Regions from separate parts of the Streptomyces sp. NPDC005799 genome, predicted to be linked through region 4. Evidence: riboswitches for the same ligand, from Rfam matches in the RefSeq annotation. Region 4 holds a riboswitch; each other region holds the start of a gene.
What was found. Region 4 has a riboswitch for S-adenosylmethionine ahead of ABZ453_RS02160 (aminotransferase class V-fold PLP-dependent enzyme). Riboswitches for the same ligand answer to the same signal wherever they lie in the genome.

Region 1 (2,193 bases), on a different contig from region 4:
GCGCGCCGAAGATCTTGTACGGCTTGTCCTCGACGAGCCCGAGCTTGATCAGCTCCTGCAGCCCCTTGTCGATCTTCGTCAGCTGCGATCCGGAGGCGATCGGCACCACCAGCTGGTCGGGCAGCTTCCAGCCGAGCTGCTCGCAGATCTCGTACGCCAGGGTCTTGGAGCCCTCCGCGTAGTACGGCCGCAGGTTGACGTTGACGAAGCCCCAGCCCTCGCCGGCCGGGTCGCCGATCAGCTCGGAGCAGAAGCGGTTCACGTCGTCGTAGTTGCCCTCGATGCCGACGAGCTCACCGCCGTAGACCGCGGCCATGACGACCTTGCCCTGCTCCAGGTCGTGCGGGATGAACACGCAGGAACGGAAGCCGGCCCGGGCCGCGGCGGCGCCGACCGCGCCCGCGAGGTTGCCGGTGGAGGAGCAGGAGAGGGTGGTGAAGCCGAAGACGCGCGCGGCCTCGATGGCCTGGGCGACGACACGGTCCTTGAAGGAGTGCGTCGGGTTGCCGGAGTCGTCCTTGACGTACAGGCCACCGGTCACGCCCAGCTCGCGCGCGAGGTTGTCGGCCTTGACGAGCTTGGTCCAGCCGGGGTTGATGTTCGGCTTGGTCGCCACGTCCGCCGGGACGGGCAGCAGCGGCGCGTAACGCCAGATGTTCGAAGGTCCCGCCTCGATCCGCTTGCGGAGTTCCTCGGTGTCGTAGGCCGAGAAGTCGTACGCGATCTCGAGCGGGCCGAAACACTCCTCGCAGGCGAAGACCGGGCCGAGCGGTACCCGGTGGCCGCATTCGCGGCAGCTCAGCGCCGCGGCGGGACCGAGATCGACGGCCTGGGAGTCGGTGGTGCTTGCAACAGTCTGCGCAGCCATGTGAGGCGAGGCCCTTTCTCCTCATCTTCCTCACGACGCATCTCGCCGTGAGACGGATTTGGCACCTTCCCTAGCCGGGAGCCTCGCGGAATGATCAACGTTGATCTACGAGACCGGCTGGAGGGTTGCCGGGGCTTCATCGGGCCGTGTCCCTCTGCCCCTCTGGATGAGCGGTATTCGGTTGTACGTTCAATGACCTCGGACATGCGATGGTCATCGACGTTGTTCAAGACTGTAACCGAAGGCCAGGACAGTTGAGAGAGTCGTCCGAACCGCGAGACAAGTGAGGAGCCGCCTACGTGCTGGAAGAAGTCGAGCGCTGGCTGAGCACCCGCTCCTGGTCCGTCACCGACCGACCGCTCCACCAGATCCTGGCCGCCAAGCAACGCACGGGCCGGACGGTGTCCGTCGTGCTGCCCGCGCTGAACGAGGAGGAGACGGTCGGCGACATCGTCGCCATCATCCGTCACGACCTGATGCAGCAGGTCCCGCTGGTCGACGAGATCGTGGTCGTCGACTCCGGCTCCACCGACCGCACGTCGGCGGTCGCCGCGTCGGCCGGCGCGCGGGTCGTCCACCGCGACGACGTCCTGCCCCGACTCCCCGCCGTCCCCGGCAAGGGCGAGGTGCTGTGGCGCTCGCTGCTGGTCACCACCGGGGACATCGTCTGCTTCATCGACGCCGACCTGAAGGAGTTCTCCTCCGACTTCGTCTCCGGCATCGTCGGCCCGCTGCTCACCGACCCGGGTATCGACCTGGTCAAGGGCATGTACGACCGCCCGCTCGCCGGCGCGAGGGGCCAGGGCGGCCGGGTCACCGAACTCATGGCCCGCCCGCTGCTCAACATGCACTGGCCGCAACTGGCCGGTTTCGTCCAGCCGCTCGGCGGCGAATACGCGGCCCGGCGCAGCCTGCTGGAACAGCTGCCCTTCCCCGTCGGCTACGGCGTGGAGCTCGGCATGCTGGTCGACGCCCTGCACCTGGTCGGCCTCGACGCCCTCGCCCAGGTCGACGTCGGCGTCCGCAGGCACCGGCACCAGGACGGACAGGCCCTGGGCCGCATGGCCGCGGCCATCTACCGCACGGCCCAGCTCCGGCTCGCCCGCGGCCACCTCATCCGTCCCTCCCTCACCCAGTTCGAGCGGGGCGAGGACGGCTTCGAGCCGCGCACCTATTCGGTGGACACCGAGGAGCGGCCGCCCATGGTGGAGATCGCGGAGTACGCGGAGCGCAAGGTCGCGTAACCCCGCGGAGCGGGCCGTATACGGGGCGAGGCCGTGAACCGGCCATACGTTTGAGTGTTTCCGGGCCGGGCTAGGTTGAGG
Region 2 (2,193 bases), on a different contig from region 4:
CCCGAAGACCCGACAGCCCCCTGCACGAAGGAGATTGCGTTGACCACCGAGGCCACCACGACCGACCTCCGCACCTTCACCGAGACCTGGCTGGAGTGGTACCGGGCCCAGGAGGCCCGGCTCTCCGCCCCGCACGGTTTTCTGGCGATCACCGGCCAGCACTGGCTCGACGACCGCCCCCAGCGATTCCCGGACGCGCCCGGCGCCTGGCACACCGGCCCCGACGGGGTCGTCGTCACCCTCGACGACGGCGAGGAACTGGTCGTCGACGGAACCCCGGTGCGCGGTGAACACCGCTTCGGCGTGCTGCCCGAACGCGGCGGCGTCAACGCGGTGTGGGGAGACGCCGTCATCGAGGTCGCCAAGCGCGGCGGCCACGACATCGTGCGTCCCCGACACCCGGACGCGCCCCTGCGCACGGCCTTCACCGGAACACCTGCCTACGCACCCGACGCGCGTTGGGCCGTGACCGGCCGCTACGTCCCCTTCGACACACCCCGGCCGACCACCGTGGGAGCGGCCGTCGAGGGCCTGGAGCACGTCTATGACGCTCCGGGCAGGATCGACTTCGAGCTGGACGGACGTCAGCTGTCCCTCACCGCGTTCCCCGGCGCCGGCGAGGGCCGGCTGCTGGTGCTGTTCACCGACGCCACCTCCGGGGTCACCACCTACGCCGCCAACCGGGCCCTGTGGCTCGAGCCGCCCGCCGCCGACGGCCGGGTCGTCCTGGACTTCAACCGCGCCGCGAACCTGCCGTGCGCCTACACGGACCTGGCCACGTGCCCGCTGCCCCCGGCCGAGAACCGGCTGCCGGTGGCGATCGAGGCCGGTCAGAAGATCCCCCGCGAGCGCGGCGGTTCCTGAGCCGGGGTGGCCATTGACCAACGGCAAGATCTCTCCGTACGATCACGAGTGGCATTGAGTGTCAGCGTCAAGCCCTGGCTCGCTGACCGGCAACCCTCCCACGCGGTGGGGTGCTCCAGGTGAAAGCCCGGCGGGATCACCGACGATCCCGCAAGCGCGTGGCCCCGTGACCGGGGCCGGACAGGTGGAGGACCGACATGCGGCACGGTGGTGACCTCAGCGCCCGTTTCGCCGGCGCCACCGTGTTCTCCCGGCTCTCGCGTCGGCGCCACATCGATCTCAAGCGCTCGACCAGCTGTCTCTGTCAGGCCTGACGGGCCTTTGCAGCGCTGGTCACCGTCCGGCACCAGGCGCCGCCGCATCCGTCTGCGCCTGATCCCCGTACGTCGTTTCGGCTGATCCCTGTTCTTCCTTTCCGCTGATCCCTGTCTGCACAGCGCTCCCCGACATCGGCATCACGCCGATCGGGTCCGCACGCCCCGGCACGGCCGTGTCCCGTACCACCGCCGTGCCTGGTGACACGAGTAGGAGAAGACCTCCGTGATCGCACTTCCCCATGTCAGAACCTCTCGGTGGGCGGCACTGACCGCCCTTGTGACCACCAGCGCCCTGCTGACCGCCTGCGGATCGGGCGGCGGCGACGCGGGCAGCGGCACCGGACAGCCCAGGTCCGGCGGCACCCTGACCTTCGCGGTGGGGTCGGACTCCGGCTGCGTGGATCCGCAGCAGGTCGCCAGCAACGAGACCATCTACTCGGTGCGCCAGATCGTGGACTCCCTGACGGACCAGGACCCGAAGACCGGCAAGATCGTGCCGTGGCTGGCGAAGAGCTGGGAGGTCAGTCCCGACGCCAGGACCTTCACCTTCCATCTGCGTTCCGGTGTCACCTTCAGCGACGGCTCGAAGCTGACCGCGCAGGTGGTCAAGGACAACTTCGACGCGGTGCCGAAGCTCGGCGCCCTGGGCACGCTCGCCGAGGGCTACCTGAGCGGCGTGGGGAGCACCACCGTGGTCGACCCGCTCACCGTGAAGGTGACCTTCATCCAGCCCAACGCCCAGTTCCTGCAGGCCACTTCGACGCACTCGCTCGGCATCGAGTCCACGGCCAGCGTGCAGAAGACCCCGCAGCAGAAGTGCAGTGACGGGGTGACCGGCTCCGGACCGTTCGTGCTGAAGCAGTACGTGCAGAACCAGTCCCTCACACTCGTCAGGCGCACCGGATACGCCTGGGGATCATCACTGTGGTCCAAGAAGGGCGAGGCGTATCTCGACAAGCTGGTGTTCAAGGTGGTGCCGGAGGCGGGTGTGCGGGCCGGCAGCCTGCAGTCC
Region 3 (2,193 bases), on a different contig from region 4:
GTCGGCCGGTGAGGACGCGATGGTATGTGACACGGCACTGACCACCCTGCTCGACACCCTGGGCGCACTCGACCGCTGGCTCACCGGCCGCACCTACCTGATCCGTGACGAAGTCACCGCAGCCGACGTCGAGTTGTGGGCCGCGCTGGTCCAGCTCGACACCGTGCACCGCAACCACCTGGACGCCGCCGCCGTCCAGCGCATCGCCGACCATCCCACCCTGTGGGCCTACGCCCGCCGGCTCGCCGCCCACCCGGCGTTCGGCGGCCACCTCGACCTCGACGGCATCGAACGCCGTCACCACGCCCGCTGCCAGGGCCTGGAGGCCGCCGGAGCGGCCGTACGGATCCTGGACTGGGCGGCCCACGCCACCCGTTAGCCGTTCCACCTGGTGGACGGGCGTTGACATACGTTCGGGCAATTGTTTTAACTAGCAACCAGAACGGTCATGAGCGTCAGCGACAAGCCCTGGCTAGCTGACCGGCAACCCTCGCACCGCGGTGGGGTGCCCCAGGTGACGACCGGACCGGATGACCTTTCGGTAAGCGCGAGGCCCGCAGGGCCGGAAACAGTGACGGTGACGCCATGTACGCAGCTCCCAGGACGGCCACGTGCCGCCCACAGGGCTGCGTACAGCCGTACCCGAACCCTCTCGTCGCCGATCGCGCCGTCGATCTGCTCCGCGTGAACAGCGCACTGTGTACCGCATCGGGCCGTGCCCGCTGTCGGGGCTGACCTCTTCCCGCAGCCCCCGCATCCCCTGACGAACACCGCGACGCGGTGTGCCGTCGTCCTTCCCGCCCCCGGTACCCCGCTGTCGCGTCCGCCGCCGCATGCCGCCGCGCCGTCCGGGGTGTCCGACCCAGCCGGAGCCCACCATGAGTGAACCCCCTGGCGCCACCGTCACGCTTGCGCCGACGTCCGCCGCCGACGAACCGTCAAAGCCCCTCACCGCTCAGCGAGTTCTGCCGCTGCGACGCCCCGGACGCTGGATCGCCACCGCGGTCGTCCTCGTCCTGGTCGCCCAGTTCGTGCACGGCCTGGTGACCAACCCGTTCTACCAGTGGGACCGCTGGGGCTACTGGTTCCTGCGCCCCACCATCCTCGACGGCCTGGTGATCACCCTCGAAGTCACCGCCTACAGCGCGGTGTTGGGTCTCCTCGGCGGCATCCTGCTCGCCCTGGCCCGGCTGTCGAGGAGTCCGGTGCTGCGCGCGGTCAGCTGGACGTACATCTGGGCCCTGCGCTCCATCCCGCTCATCGTGGTGCTGCTCTTCCTCTACAACTTCAGCGCCCTGTACAAGACGTTGAGCGTCGGCATCCCCTTCGGTCCGGCCTTCTTCTCCTTCGACGAGACGAAGCTCGCCACCGACATGGCCATCGCCGTCATCGGCCTCAGCCTCAACGAGGCGGCCTACGCGGCCGAGGTCGTCCGCGGCGGCATCCTCTCCGTCGACCAGGGCCAGCACGAGGCGGCCGCGGCGCTCGGCCTGCCGAAGGGCTACCAGTTCCGGAAGATCGTCTTTCCGCAGGCGCTGCGCTCGATCATCCCCAACTACGTCAACCAGCTCATCGGCCTGATCAAGGGCACCTCGCTGGTCTTCTACGTCTCCCTGCTCGACCTGTTCGGCTCCGCGCAGACCATGGGCTCCACCTATCCCGGCGACATCGTGCCGCTGCTGCTGGTCGTCACCGTCTGGTACCTGATCCTGACCAGCGTCGTCTCCGTCATCCAGTTCTACGTCGAGCGGCACTACGCCCGCGGTGCCACCCGCACCCTGCCGCCGACGCCGCTGCAGAAGCTCCGCACCGCTCTCACCGAGCTGCGGGCCCGTATCCGCCGGGAGGCCGCCGTATGACCACCGACACCATCGAGGCCCTGGCGAACGTCGACGCCGCCACGGTCGAGGTGCACGACGTGCACAAGTGGTACGGCACCCACCGGGTGCTGGACGGCGTCGACCTCACCGTCCGCCCGGGCGAGGTCACCGTCATCCTCGGTCCCTCCGGCTCCGGCAAGTCCACCCTGCTGCGGGTCATCAACCACCTGGAGAAGCCCGAGATCGGCCACGTCAGCATCAACGGCGAACCGATCGGCGTGAAGCGGCAGGGCAACCGGCTCAAGGAACTCAGCGAGCGGGCCATCCTCACTCAGCGGGGCCGGATCGGCTTCGTCTTCCAGAACTTCAACCT
Region 4 (2,193 bases):
GCGAACGTCATCGAGGTGCCGGGTCCGACCGTCGACATCGTCGGCACGGGCGGCGACGGTGCGAAGACCGTCAACATCTCCACGATGTCCGCGATCGTGGTCGCCGGCACCGGCGCGCGGGTCGTCAAGCACGGCAACCGGGCCGCGTCCTCCGCGTCCGGGGCGTCCGACGTCCTGGAGAAGCTGGGCGTCAACCTCGAACTGCCCGTGCAGCGGATCCCGGAGGTGGCCGCGGAGGCCGGGATCACCTTCTGCTTCGCGATCAAGTTCCATCCGGCGCTGCGTCATGTCGGCGCCGCACGCGGCCAGTTGGGCATTCGCACGGTGTTCAACGCGCTCGGTCCGCTCACCAACCCCGCCAAGGTGCGGGCGCAGGCCGTGGGCGTCGCCGACCCGCGCATGGCGCCGATCGTCGCCGGCGTCTTCGCCGAGCGCGGCAACTCCTCGCTCGTCTTCCGCGGCGACGACGGCCTCGACGAGCTGACCACCACGGCCACCTCCCACGTCTGGATCGTCCGGGACGGCAAGGTCACCGAGGAGACCTTCGACCCCCGTGACGTCAGCATCGACCTCGTCCCGGTGGAGGCTCTGCGCGGCGGCGACCCCTCGTACAACGCGGGGGTCGCCCGGCGTCTCCTGGACGGCGAGACGGGCCCGGTGCGGGACGCCGTCCTGCTGAACTCGGCGGCGGCCCTCGTGGCCCTCGATCCCGGTCCCGGCACCCTGGCCGAGCAGCTGCGGGCCGGCATGGACCGGGCGGCGGAGTCGATCGACTCCGGGGCGGCCAAGCGGGCGCTGGAGCGCTGGGTGGCGGCCAGCAACAAGTAGCCGACTCAAGGTCGCGGTCCCGTCATCCGGACACGGGTTGCGGGACCGCGATCACCTCACGTACGTTCTCTTCCAGGTCATGAGTGACAGTCATGAGGCCCCGGCCGACTGTCCGGCAACCCTCCGTCCGTGGCGGGGTGCCCCGGGTGAAGACCAGGCCGTAGGCAGCGAGGTCTGCGGCAAGCGCGGATCCCTCACGCTCTTGAGATGAGCACAGCCCAGGGATCCTGGTCATCGAGGGAGTCCCCCGTGAGCAAGCGAATGCGATAGGGCCGCCGAGCCCCGCCTCCGCGCACCCCCTTCTCATCTTCTTCTCTGCCTTTCACGGGAGTTCCCCCATGTCTGTCTCCACCGCTGCCTCCGTCCAGACCATTTGTGCCCCGCTGCCCGTTCTGGGCCGGGATGTCACCGTCCCGCTCGTGACGGGCGGCGAAGTCACCTACGCGGCCCTCGACTACGCGGCCAGCGCCCCCGCCCTGCAGCGCGTCTGGGACGACGTGGCCGCCTACGCCCCGTACTACGGCAGCGTCCACCGCGGTGCGGGCTACCTCTCGCAGCTCTCCACCGACCTGTTCGAGAACGCCCGCAGGACCGTCGCCGAGTTCCTCGACTGCCGAGCCGACGACCAGCTGGTCTTCACCCGGTCGACCACGGACTCCCTCAACCTCCTGGCCCGCGCCCTCCCCGCCGACTGCCAGGTCTTCGTCTTCGAGACCGAGCACCACGCCAGCCTGCTGCCCTGGCAGGACGCCCGGGTCACCTACCTCAACGCCCCGCGCACCCCGCGGCAGGCCGTCGAGTCCCTGGAGCGCGCTCTCGCCGCCCGTGACCCCAAGGGCCCGGCCCTGGTCTGCGTCACCGGCGCCTCGAACGTCACCGGCGAGCTGTGGCCGGTCCGTGAGCTGGCCGCCGCCGCCCACGCGCACGGCGCCCGCATCGTGCTGGACGCCGCCCAGCTGGCGCCGCACCACCCCGTCTCCGTCCGTGACCTGGACGTCGACTGGGTCGCCTTCTCCGGCCACAAGCTGTACGCCCCCTTCGGCTCCGGCGTCCTGGCCGGCCGCGCCGACTGGCTGCGCGCGGCCGACCCCTACCTCGCGGGCGGCGGCGCCAGCCGCAAGGTCACCCGTCGCGAGGACGGGGGAGTGGACGTGGAGTGGCACGACAGCGCCGCCCGGCACGAGGCGGGCTCCCCGAACGTGATCGGCGCCTATTCCATCGCCTCGGCCTGCAAGGCGCTGACGGAGGCCGGTTTCGACACTCTGGTCGCCCGTGAGCGGCACCTGATCGAGAAGGTGCGGGCAGGCCTGGCGGAGGTCCCGCAGGTGAGGGTGCTGTCCCTCTTCGGCGACGACGCGCCCCGGG

Region 1: it holds a riboswitch for S-adenosylmethionine, as region 4 does, so the genes downstream of both, thrC (threonine synthase) here and ABZ453_RS02160 (aminotransferase class V-fold PLP-dependent enzyme) in region 4, are expected to answer to the same signal.
Region 2: it holds a riboswitch for S-adenosylmethionine, as region 4 does, so the genes downstream of both, ABZ453_RS08885 (putative leader peptide) here and ABZ453_RS02160 (aminotransferase class V-fold PLP-dependent enzyme) in region 4, are expected to answer to the same signal.
Region 3: it holds a riboswitch for S-adenosylmethionine, as region 4 does, so the genes downstream of both, ABZ453_RS45450 (amino acid ABC transporter permease) here and ABZ453_RS02160 (aminotransferase class V-fold PLP-dependent enzyme) in region 4, are expected to answer to the same signal.

The regions. Positions count from the first base shown of each region.
Region 1 covers NZ_JBEXXQ010000019.1:154,985-157,177, reverse strand. The annotation lists gene thrC (threonine synthase) at 1-868, opposite strand, end outside; SAM riboswitch class I at 887-1,041, opposite strand; gene ABZ453_RS20545 (glucosyl-3-phosphoglycerate synthase) at 1,168-2,112, shown strand.
Region 2 covers NZ_JBEXXQ010000007.1:26,326-28,518, reverse strand. The annotation lists gene ABZ453_RS08890 (DUF1684 domain-containing protein) at 40-864, shown strand; SAM riboswitch class IV at 915-1,027, shown strand; gene ABZ453_RS08885 (putative leader peptide) at 1,062-1,178, shown strand; gene ABZ453_RS08880 (ABC transporter substrate-binding protein) at 1,405-2,193, shown strand, end outside.
Region 3 covers NZ_JBEXXQ010000077.1:11,698-13,890, reverse strand. The annotation lists gene ABZ453_RS45455 (glutathione S-transferase C-terminal domain-containing protein) at 1-379, shown strand, start outside; SAM riboswitch class IV at 445-554, shown strand; gene ABZ453_RS45450 (amino acid ABC transporter permease) at 879-1,859, shown strand; gene ABZ453_RS45445 (amino acid ABC transporter ATP-binding protein) at 1,856-2,193, shown strand, end outside.
Region 4 covers NZ_JBEXXQ010000002.1:35,913-38,105, forward strand. The annotation lists gene trpD (anthranilate phosphoribosyltransferase) at 1-828, shown strand, start outside; SAM riboswitch class IV at 904-1,020, shown strand; gene ABZ453_RS02160 (aminotransferase class V-fold PLP-dependent enzyme) at 1,167-2,193, shown strand, end outside.